Linked DNA regions of Ferrimicrobium sp.. The protein of the gene in region 2 binds, or shares a complex with, the protein of the main gene of each other region. Links are inferred from orthologs where the notes say so. Each region holds a gene or a part of one and is shown on either strand. Other genes may lie near its edges.

Region 1 (4,531 bases), on a different replicon or contig from region 2:
CCTGAAGACTGACCTCGAGTTCATCGGCGTTGAATCCAAAAACATCGAGGTCACCATCGCGACTGATGACCATCTCCTGTCGCTCGAGGACACTCGTGATCGCCTGCAGCTGGTCTCGGAATCGTGCCGCCTGTTCAAATTCAAGGTCCGCAGCGGCTTGCCGCATCTTGGCCGTGATCCCCTCGGCAAGCTGTGCCCCTTGCCCCCCAAGAAACTGGGAGACCCTCTCCACCATATCGCTGTACTCCGCGTGCGTCACCGCACCAATACACGGGCCAGCGCAGCGACCGATGTGATAATACAGACAAGGACGCCCGTCACGTGTGTGGCGAGCTAACTTAGCGGGTGAGCAGCTTCGCAGTGGCAACGCTCGCAGCAGCAGTTCAAGGGTCTCTCTGGCGGCACCTGAACTCACATAGGGGCCAAAATAGCGCACCTTTGGGCGGCGGGCTCCACGCACAAGCATTGCCCGCGGCCACTCCTCATTTGTGGTGACCGCAATCATCGGATAACTCTTGTCATCGCGCAATCTGATGTTATAGCGCGGTCGGTGCTCCTTGATGAGCGAGTACTCGAGCATGAACGCCTCGGCGTCAGTCGCCACCGTGATCCAGGTGACCGACTCCGCCACCGCTAACATCGCTCGCGTTTTACCCGTCAGGCTCTGTGGGTTAACAAAATAACTCGAAACACGGGAGCGGAGGGACTTAGCCTTGCCAACATAGATCACCCTGCCTTCGGCATCTCGGAACTGATAGGAGCCGGGTTGGTCAGGGATGGAGGACTTTTCGAGGCGCTCAATCACGATGCAACAACGGCGCTAAAAACTGCCCTGTGTAGCTAATGGAAGCACGTGCCACCTCCTCCGGTGTCCCCGTCGCCAGCACTTGTCCCCCACGATCCCCTCCATCTGGCCCCAGATCGATGAGGTAGTCAGCCGTCTTGATGACGTCAAGATTGTGTTCGATCACGACGACCGTGTTACCCTGATCGACCAATGAGTGGAGCACGACCAAAAGCTTACGAACATCCTCAAAGTGCAGTCCAGTTGTCGGCTCGTCAAGAATATAGAGCGTTTTACCCGTCGATCGTCTCGCCAGCTCGCTCGCCAGCTTGACCCTCTGGGCCTCACCGCCTGAGAGCGTCGTCGCTGGCTGTCCAAGCCGGACATAGCCCAATCCAACCTCATCCAAGGTGATCAGATGCCGCACAATCGGCGGCTGCCGAGCGAAGAACTCACGCGCCTCCTCGATCGGCATTGCCAGCACATCTGCGATGGAACGCTCGCGATAGGTCACCTCTAGCGTCTCTCGGTTAAAGCGAGCGCCATGACACGCCTCGCAGGTGACAAAGACGTCGGGCAAGAAGTTCATCTCGATGCGAATGGTGCCTTCCCCGCTACAGGCTTCACATCTTCCACCCTTGACATTGAAGGAGAAGCGACCCGGCTTGTACCCACGCGCCCGCGACTCTGGCATCTCCGCAAAGAGCTTACGGACATGGTCGAACATCCCTGTATAGGTGGCAGGATTTGATCGTGGTGTACGACCGATCGGCGATTGGTCGATGTCGATCACTTTGTCGATCAGCTCAAGACCGGTCAAACCCTTATGTCTACCAGGGACATCACGAGATCGGTTGACCTGGGCGCGCGCAGCTTTAAAGAGGATCTCGTTCACCAAGGTCGACTTTCCAGACCCAGCCACCCCCGTCACGCAGGTAAAGAGACCGACAGGAAAGGCTACGTCGAGCTCTTTCAAGTTATGTTCGCTCGCACCGAGAACGGTAATGAAACCGCGGACTGCCTCTCGTCGGGTTGGAGGGAGTGGAACGCTCTTTTTGCCGGAAAGATAGGCGCCAGTCAACGAGGTCTTGGAACGCAGCAACTCCTTTACTCCACCCTCGAAGACGACCTCTCCTCCGTGTTCGCCAGCGCCTGGGCCAATATCGACGATATGATCCGCTGCTCGAATCGTATCTTCGTCATGTTCAACGACAATCACCGTGTTCCCCTGGTCCCGGAGTCTCAAGAGCGTATCAATCAGTCGATGGTTATCGCGTTGATGCAGACCGATCGAGGGCTCGTCAAGGACGTAGAGCACTCCAGCGAGTCCGGATCCAATCTGGGAGGCGAGTCGAATCCGCTGCGCCTCGCCGCCGGATAGCGTAACCGCGCTGCGCGCTAGGGTCAAGTAGTCGAGGCCAACATCGACGAGAAAGCGCAGCCGCGCAATGATCTCTTTCAAAATCTGGACAGCGATCTGACGTTCGCGATCGTCGAGATCGAAATCGATCACCCGAGCCAGTGCATCGCCGATGGGCAGAGCGACCAACTGATCGATCGCGATACCACCAACGGTAACCGCACGCGCCTCGGCCTTCAATCTCGTCCCATCACAGCCCTCACACGGCACCTGTCGCATGTAGGATTCGATAATGGCCCGCGCGGTGTCAGTCTCCACCTCCGCATGACGACGTTTCAAAAAGTTGACGACGCCTTCATAGGTAAAACTATAGGAACGCTCACGACCACGCCGATCAACGTACTCATGGCTCACCTTCTCGTCGACTCCGTAGAGGATGATCCTTCGCTGCTCCTCATCGAGTGAACCCACCGGCTTGGTGAGCGGAATCTTGTAGTCCTTGGCCACTCGTTCGAGCATGTGCTCGAGGTAGTCGGCACGGAGCGCGCCGAAGGGGGCAACCGCGCCTTGCACCAATGAACGCGAAGCATCGGGCAACACAAGTTCCTCATCAACCTCGAATCGCATGCCCAACCCCGAACAGACGGGACAGGCTCCGAAGGGGGAGTTAAAGGAGAAGTTCCTCGGTTCAAGGTGTCCCAGAGAGATGCCACAAGCGACACAGGCCAACTCCTCAGAGTACCGCTCTACGCGCACGACTTGACGATCTTCGCCAACTTCAAGGACGTCAACACGGCCGTGCGCAACACCAAGCGCTGTCTCGGTCGACTCGATCAGCCTTCGTAGATCTGCTGGCGTGACCCGAAGTCGATCAACGATCACTGAGATCGTGTGCGCTTCGTAGCGCTCAAGTGTTACCTGTTTGCGATCGGCCAGTTCCACAAGCTCGTCATCGATCATTACCCGGGCGAAACCCTGCTTGGTCAGGTCATCAAGGAGCGATTGATACTCACCCTTGCGTGCCTGTACGACCGGTGCTGCGATCATGATTCGACGGTCATCAAAAGTCGACGAGATAAGGTCGACGATCTCCTGCGGGGTCTGTTGGGATACCTCCAACCCACACTGTGGGCAATGCGGGTGCCCAATGCGAGCGAACAGCAGTCGCAGGTAGTCATAGATCTCAGTCACTGTGGCGACGGTTGAGCGCGGGTTATGCGAGGCGGTTTTTTGGTCGATAGATATCGCCGGAGAGAGACCCTCGATGAAGTCCACATCCGGCTTCTCCATCAACCCCAAGAACTGACGAGCATAGGAAGAAAGCGACTCCACATAGCGCCGCTGCCCCTCGGCAAAAATCGTATCAAAGGCCAGCGAACTCTTCCCAGAGCCGGAGAGGCCGGTAAAGACAACAAGACGATCCCTCGGAATGTCCACAGAAATATTTTTGAGGTTATGCTCTCGTGCACCCCGTACCCGTAGAATGTCAGGCATACGTATCCACCCTAACGTGGATTCAAGGCACGAGTGACCACATCAAACTTTGCCTCGATCTCGGCCACCTCAGCGTCGGCTTGCGAATCAGCGACAATGCCGGCACCGGCGACCAGCCCAAGTGTTCCCTGGTAGGCGGAGGCACCCCGTATAGCCAGGTACACTTCCCCGTCACCGAACGGGTCCGTAATCCCGATAATCCCGGCGTACATCCCACGAGAAGGCTCGATCTGCGCTAGCATTTCGAGCGCCGTTGTCCTCGGCACACCCGATACAGCAGCAGTCGGTGCGATAGCGAGCACCACGGACACGAGATTCGCACCGGGTAGCAACTGACCCCGCATCGGGGTGGCCAAATGGATCAGTCGTCCAGCATCGAAGAGAACCGGCGCCCGCGGCATATCGAGCTCCTTCACGTAACCGCTGAGATCGTCCTGGAGCTGCTCGACCATGAGTCGATGCTCAAATAGGTCCTTCGCAGAGTTCAGGAGCGCCACCTGACCACCCCGCAGGGCGGTACCAGCGAGTGGGCGGAGCGAGAGGAGGTGGCCGGACTTGGCGGCTACCAGCTCGGGCGAGGCCCCAAAAAAGCCGTCGACGTAGTAGAGATGGCTCGCCGGATGTGCCTTTTTTAACCGAGAAAGCGCCGCCCCAACGGAAAAGCTCTCGGTCAGGGACTGGGTCGCGCGACCCGTGACGACAAGCTTTGTCAATTGACCTTGTTCGATAGCCAACTTTGCGAGCCGTACGCGATCAGCAGTAGCCCCAACATCGTGGGACCGTTCTCCTTGTAGCAGCGGTCCCGCGGGCACCATCCGCACCTGAGAGGCGAGCTCGAGTATACCGAGACGCATGGCGCTTCTTGCCGACGACTCATAGACGTCAACCTCCAG
Region 2 (6,956 bases):
TGCTGCTTCCCCAGACCTTTATGAATCACTCAGGTCTCGCCGTCGCTGAGTTTGTCCGCTATAGCCCCGTCGAGTACCCAGATGGTTTGATTGTCATCCATGATGAACTCGATCTCGAACCAGGAGTAGTTCGTATCAAGTTGGGGGGCGGTCTCGCTGGCCACAACGGGCTAAAATCGATTGCGCATCTCATCGGCACACAGAACTTCGTTCGCGTGCGGGTTGGCATCGGTCGACCTACGGATCAGTCTGCAGTCGTTGACTTTGTGCTCGCTCGCCCAAAGCCCGAGGACCGAGTCGAACTCGATCTTGCGGTGCAACGGGGTGTCGATGCAGTGCGTGACGTGATTGAGCTTGGCCCGGAGCGAGCGATGACCCAACACAACCAGCGGGCCCGCTGATGAGCTCGACAGTGCTTGCCAAGCTGATGGAGGGTCTGGGAAAGAGGCTCGATCCCGAGCTGCTCGGTGCTGCACCTGCAGCGTCGGCGGCAATCGTGGCCCAAAGCGCACCCGGTGACCGCATGCTGCTTGTCGTGGCAGGTGAGGCCGAAGCCGAATCGATCGCCTATGACCTCGCTACGTTGGCGGATGGCTACCAGAGTTATTGGTTGCCAGCGTGGGACACCGTGCCCTATGAACGAGTCGCGCCATCGATGCGCACGACTGGACGTCGGTTGCGTGCCTTGGTGGCCTTGCAGGAGGAGTCCGAGTGGCCCGTGGTGGTGACAGCATCGGTGCGTGCTGCCCTGCAGCGCCTCGCCCCGAGCGCCCTTGGTCTTGTATGCGCTCGGCTTCGAGTTGGCGCGAAACAGTCGCAGGAGGAACTCATCGGCTTTCTTGTCCGGAGCGGCTATCTGCGAGAGTCGCAGGTGTCGAGCCCGGGCGAGTTCGCGGTCCGCGGGTCCATCGTTGATATTTTTCCGCCAGATCAGGACAACCCGATCCGCGTGGACTTCTTCGATGACGAAATTGATCGTCTTGTCGCCTTTGATCCGACCTCACAGCTCACGATTGCCTCCATCGAACACTGCGAGGTGCTTCCGGCAAAAGAGGTGCTCATCGACGACCCCTTGCGAAGGGGACTCAACGAGTTGGCCGAACAAGCCCCAGTCCTTCAGGACCGAATCAGCGAGTTGCTGGCGGGGACGAGTCCAGACCCGGTTGAGAGCCTTCTTCCGCTGTTGCTCGACCATGAGGCGACGCTCGTCTCAGACCTGCTTGGGGAGAACGACGTGCTGATCGTCGCCGGGGGCGCGCTACTTGAGGCTGAGTCGGTACGTATCGCCGCTGACGAGGAGTCGATGACGAGTGCGCTGGCACCGACATGGGGGATCGATGCAACGGACTCCACCACCGGCCTTCTCGCCCCCTTTGCGCATCTCCAGGCGAGTGCTGCGCGTCGGGTCGAGTTGCTCGATGGCGGTGTCGAGCCCCGACCCCTTTCGATCGATCACCGCGATATGGCGGGTTTTGTCGAACGCGTTGGTGCTCTGGTTCGTGGGGGCTCCCGAGTGATGGTGACCGCTGAGTCGCCAGCTCGCCTACGGGCACTCAACGCGACCTTTGCGAGCTTTGATCGGTATCCAGTGGTGCTCAAAAGGGAGGCAAATCCTCCTGAGGCAGCCGGTCTCTATCTTGTGGAGGGGATACGCCTCTATCACTCATTCGTCATCGAAGCGGCAAAGCTCGCAGTGGTGGCTGATGCGGATTTGGTGCGACCGTTGGCCAACCCGCAGCCGAGGCGCCAACGTCCAAGAACGATCACCTCGACGTTGGATGATCTCGCCCCAGGCACCCTAGTGGTGCATGAGACCTATGGTGTGGCGCGCTACGAGGGGATCGTCTCGCGATCCCTCGCGGGGGTCGAACGGGATTATCTCCTGCTTGAGTTCGGCGGGAAGGACAAGATCTACCTCCCTTCCGATCAGACCGATCGGATCACCCTCTACGTCGGTGGGGAGAACCCCGCGCTCTCGCGACTGGGTTCAAAGGAGTGGAGTCAGCAGGTCAAGAAGGCGCGCAGAGCGGCAAATGAGGTTGCACAGGAGCTTGTCGTCCTCTATCAGAAGCGGCTGATCACCGCTGGTCATGCCAAGGAGCCTGACACCGTTTGGCAGCAGGAGATGGAGTCGAGCTTTGGCTACGAGCTCACCCCTGATCAAGCCGTCGCCATCGAAGAGACCAAGAGTGATCTTGAGCAACCGGTTCCAATGGATCGGATGGTCTGTGGTGATGTCGGGTTTGGGAAGACGGAGGTAGCCATACGGGCGGCCTTCAAAACCATCCAGAGCGGGGCCCAGGTGGCGATCCTTGTTCCGACCACGATCTTGGCCCAGCAACACTATGACACCTTCCGTGAGCGCTTCGAGCCCTACGGTGTCAAGGTTGGGTTGTTGTCGAGGTTCGTAAGTCCTCGCGAGGTCAAGCGCTTGAAGGAAGAACTACGTCTTGGCACCCTTGATTGCCTGGTAGCGACCCACGCGCTGGTCTCGAAGGAGATTGATTTTCGACGGCTTGGACTCCTTGTGATCGACGAGGAACAGCGCTTTGGTGTGGCGCATAAGGAGTTCTGGAAGACACGCCATCCGGATCTCGATGTGCTGACCTTGTCGGCGACTCCGATTCCGCGTACGCTGGAGCTCTCTCTGGTTGGAGTGCGTGATATGTCGCTGTTGCGGACACCACCGCTCGATCGTCAACCGATCTTGACCCACGTCGGCCCCGATGACGATGCGGCGATCTCAGAGGCGATTCGTCGCGAACTGATCAGAGGTGGTCAGGTGTTCTATGTCCATAACCGCGTGCGTGATATCCAGTCGATCGCGCGCAAAGTCGCCGACCTCGTCGGGACGGCGCGCATCCTGGTCGCGCACGGCCAACTCCCCGAACACGAGTTGGAGCGAGTTGTCGATGAGTTCTGGCATCGTAAGGCTGACGTTCTTGTCTGCACGACCATCATCGAGAGCGGGATCGACCTTCCATCGGTCAATACGCTTATCGTTGACCATGCGGAGGATCTCGGGCTCGGGCAGCTCCATCAGCTTCGTGGACGGGTCGGTCGATCGGGGCAGCGAGCCTATGCCTACCTGTTCTATCCCCGGACCAAACCTCTTTCGGTGATCGCTCTGGAGCGCCTCCGAACGATCGTGGAGAATACCGACCTCGGGGCGGGATACCGTATCGCGATGCGTGACCTTGAGCTGCGCGGTGCCGGGTCGTTTCTCGGCGAGCGGCAGTCTGGCCATATGAGCGCGGTGGGCTATGAGCTCTACGTGCGCCTCGTCGCCGAGGCGGTGGCACAGATGAAGGGGGACGAGCGTATTGAGGTGCCCGAGATCAATATCGACCTTCCGATCTCGTACTCGATCCCAGTGGGATACGTGGCCGACGAGGCGGTGCGCATGGATCTCTACCGTCGTTTGGCCATCGCTCGAAATGAGGCTGAGGTGAAGGACCTCGCCAGTGAGCTGAGTGACCGATTTGGACCGCATCCTGGGCCAGTGGTCAACCTGATCGAGATGACTCGGTTAAAGCTTGCGCTCATCGAGCGGGGGGTACGTGAGGTAGGATCGCGTCGCTCGGCCAAAACCGGAACCATGGAGGTCTTTCTCAAGCCGATCCAACTTCGTCCTTCTGAGGAGGTTCGGCTGCGTCGAGTCGCTTCGCGTCCGACCTATCGAGCGAGTGAACTAGAGCTCGTGATCCCCTTCCGACCACGCGACAATCTGCTCGAGGTCGTTCGTGAAGTCGTTCTGGGTCCATCAAATTCGCCGTCCTAGCGTAGGCATAGTAGGCTAGGGAAGCTGTGAAGCCAAGGAGGAGTATGTCTCGAAGGTTGTTGAAGTTCCTTCCGCTTGTGTTAGGGTTTGTTCTTGCGAGCTGTTCGACCATCGGTTATGCCGCAAAGGTTGGCCCACAGACGATCTCCAATAGCCAGCTGAACACGGAGCTACGCGAGGTCTCGTCAAACTCGGCCTTTGATGCGCTGCTCTCAAAGAACAAGTCACCCGTCTTTGGACCAGGTAAGAAGAGCTACACCACGTTGTTTGTCGATAATATTTTGAATCGTCGTATTACGATCGATCGTATCCTCCAAGCCGAGCACCGACTCAATATCACGGCGACTCCACTAGAGGCACAGCTCGCGAAGGCACTCACGATCCAATCGGTCGGCTCTCAGTCCACCTTCACCGCTTTCCCGAAGGCCTATCAGGCACAGTTAGTCAGTGATACGCGAGCTATCGTCGCCATGGAGGCGTACTTGGCGAAGGTGAATCTGAGCACGGCCGGCGTCCAGGCCTATTATGCGAGTCATCACGGCAACTTTGTCGACGTCTGCTCCTCAGAGATCCTTGAGACCTCACCCCTTGAGGCGGATGCCGTACTTGCCAAGATCAGAGGGGGCCTCTCATTCGCGGCGGCCGCCAACCAGTACTCCGAGAACAAGAGTAGCCAAGCGAGCGGCGGTGCCGTCGGTTGTGGAACCATCTCCCAGTACGAGCAAGTTCTCGGGGCCAACTATACCCATGCGATTGAGACCTTGCCGATCGGTAAAGCTTCGCTTCCGGTGCAGATCAGTCAAGGGTGGTCGATCATCGAGGTCACTTCTCGTAGTCTGATTCCTTTCCATGATGCTGAACTGAGTGCCGCCAACGATGAGCTCTCGCACGGCTCAGCGTTACTCAACGACTTTCTCGCTCGCGACTCCAAAGTCCAACAGCTCAAGGTCAACCCAGAATACGGTCGTGTCAAGGATGTCGGCGGTGTCCTTCAGGTGGCACCAAGCAAGGGACCAAGTCCCAAAGCGTTGAGTCAATACTTCACGCCAGGGCTCGCACAGTAGCCAGCGGGCTCCCTCGTCTCGGTGCTTCTTTTTTCGGTGCTCTCTCGTCGTAGCGCCAGACGTTTGGGTCGGTGGTCGGTGCTACCCAACGAGGAGAGTTACTGCTCGGAGCCCGGTCGGTCCGATGCGGCGGCATCGCCCCTATGCACGCTCGGCGGCAGGCATCGTCGTGATGGCGCGCCAGACCTGTTGGGGGCTCATCGGTAGGTTGATGTGCCGGATACCGAGGTGGGCCAAAGCGTCGATGACGGCGTTCCAGACGGCAGGCGTCGCCCCGATGGTGCCAGATTCTCCGATCCCCTTTGCACCCAGCGGATTCATGAAGGTCGGCGTTTCTTGGTGAAAGAGATCGAATGAAGGCAGCTCGGCGGCCGAGATGATCGAGTAGTCCGCAAAGTTGGGTGTGAGCGGAGAGCCATCGGCCCCATACTGGAACTCCTCGAGGAGCGCCTGGGCTACTCCTTGGGCGATGCCACCATGGAGCTGTCCCTCCGCGAGCAGCGGGTTCAGGATCCTGCCTGCGTCGTCGACCGCGTTCAAGCTGATCAGGTGCACTCTACCGGTCTCAACATCGACCTCGACGACGGCAAGGTGTGCTCCAAAGGGGTACGTCGCATCCGCTGGAGCGAAGTCCAAGGTGACGTCGAGTGGTTGGTCCAGCTCGCGTGCTCGTCGTGCCAGGGTTGGCCAGTCGAGGGTGGTTGAGGGGCTGCCGTGGACGAAGGCGCCATCGGCATTGAGTCGGATGTCGGCCTCGCTGGCTTCGAGGGTCGCAGCGGCCACCTGCTTGGCACGGATACTGAGTTCGTGGGCAGCGCCAGAGACGGCAGCACCGCCTGTTTGGAGCGATCGCGAACCAAAGGTACCGACACCGCGGGGAACCAGGTCGGTGTCGCCGGTGATGACGTGTACCTGGTCGAGATCGACTCCTAGTTCATTGGCGACGAGCATTGACCAGGCGGTGGCGTGTCCTTGCCCATGGGGTGAAGTGCCTGAGTAGGCGACGATGACACCATCATCTTGGACCTCGACTCGACCATACTCGCTCGACCCACCGCCATTGGTGACCTCGACATACACGGCGATTCCAACTCCGAGTTGCAGGGGGGCTGCGCTGGCCCGACGACGTCGCTGTTCGTCGCGGAGTTGTGCATAACCGCCACGTTCGCAGAGTGTGCTAAGGGCCCTGGAGTAGTCACCGACATCGTAGTTGGCGCCGGTTGGCGTGGTAAGGGGGAAGTCCTCCTTCGGGATGAGGTTGCGTAATCGTAGCTCGACGGGATCCATGGCTAGTTCGGCAGCGAGGCGATCCATCATGCGCTCGATGGCTGCAGCGGCCTCTGGCCGCCCAGCTCCGCGATAGGCCGAGATCGGGGTGGTGTTGGTGGCGACCGATACGTAGGAGGTCTCTACGTTGGGAATCAGGTAGGTACCGGGCGCCATGAGGCAGGTGAGGGTGGGGAGCAGTGCCCCGAAGGCAGGATAGGCACCGCTATCTTGGACGATGCGCAGGCGGTAGCCGACAAGCTTACCTTCCTTGGTTGCTCCGAGCTCGAGGTACTGGATTTGGGCCCGTCCATGGACGAGCCCAAGCATTGAGCGAGTGCGGTCCTCGTGCCAAGTGATGGGTCGCCTAAGTTTGCGTGCCGCCGCGGCGATGGCGACGTCCTCTGGGTAAACCGTTACTTTAGCGCCAAAGCCTCCGCCGACATCCTGGGCCCGCACGACGATGCTCGATTCGTCGATATTGAGACACCTCACCAGGGTTCTTCGCAGTCCATGCGCCGATTGGGTCGAGGAGTAGACCACGAGGCGACCATCTGGCGTGGGGACTGCGGCCATCGCTCGTGTCTCGAGCGAACAGGGAGCGAGACGTTGGTTGATCAGACGTTCGGTGACGACTACATCGGCATCTGCGAAGAGGTTTGCGTTGGGACGATCGGGACTCTTGGCAAAGATGTTGGTGCTCCCAGGGAAAAGGGCGACGAGATCCTCCATCGACTGCTCGGGATCGATCACGGCCTGGAGCGGGTCGAAGTCGGCATAGACCAGTTCCGCTCCGTCAAAGGCCGCCTGAGGTGTCTCTGCGAGGACGAGCGCAAAGGGTTCAC

What was found. The genes of interacting proteins can lie anywhere in the genome.
Region 1: the proteins of mfd (region 2) and uvrA are in contact, whole or in part, in a crystal structure (PDB 4DFC), measured with the Escherichia coli proteins. The link is inferred for Ferrimicrobium sp. from one-to-one orthologs.

What each region holds. Positions count from the first base shown.
Region 1 is NZ_DAHXOI010000013.1:34,888-39,418, forward strand. The notes cover bases 598-3,988. They hold uvrA (excinuclease ABC subunit UvrA), read right to left. Parts: upstream 3,639-3,988; coding sequence 798-3,638; downstream 598-797. Other genes in these bases: uvrC (excinuclease ABC subunit UvrC), read right to left, coding at 598-805; M7Q83_RS09520 (chorismate-binding protein), read right to left, coding at 3,650-3,988. Also shown: more of uvrC, read right to left, coding at 1-597; more of M7Q83_RS09520, read right to left, coding at 3,989-4,531. UniProt on the Escherichia coli protein: The UvrABC repair system catalyzes the recognition and processing of DNA lesions. UvrA is an ATPase and a DNA-binding protein. A damage recognition complex composed of 2 UvrA and 2 UvrB subunits scans DNA for abnormalities.
Region 2 is NZ_DAHXOI010000007.1:122,892-129,847, forward strand. What follows is about bases 1-3,981. They hold mfd (transcription-repair coupling factor), read left to right. Parts: upstream 1-400; coding sequence 401-3,781; downstream 3,782-3,981. Other genes in these bases: pth (aminoacyl-tRNA hydrolase), read left to right, coding at 1-401; M7Q83_RS06900 (peptidylprolyl isomerase), read left to right, coding at 3,826-3,981. In the rest of the region: more of M7Q83_RS06900, read left to right, coding at 3,982-4,845; M7Q83_RS06905 (xanthine dehydrogenase family protein molybdopterin-binding subunit), read right to left, coding at 4,987-6,956. UniProt on the Escherichia coli protein: Couples transcription and DNA repair by recognizing RNA polymerase (RNAP) stalled at DNA lesions. Mediates ATP-dependent release of RNAP and its truncated transcript from the DNA, and recruitment of nucleotide excision repair machinery to the damaged site.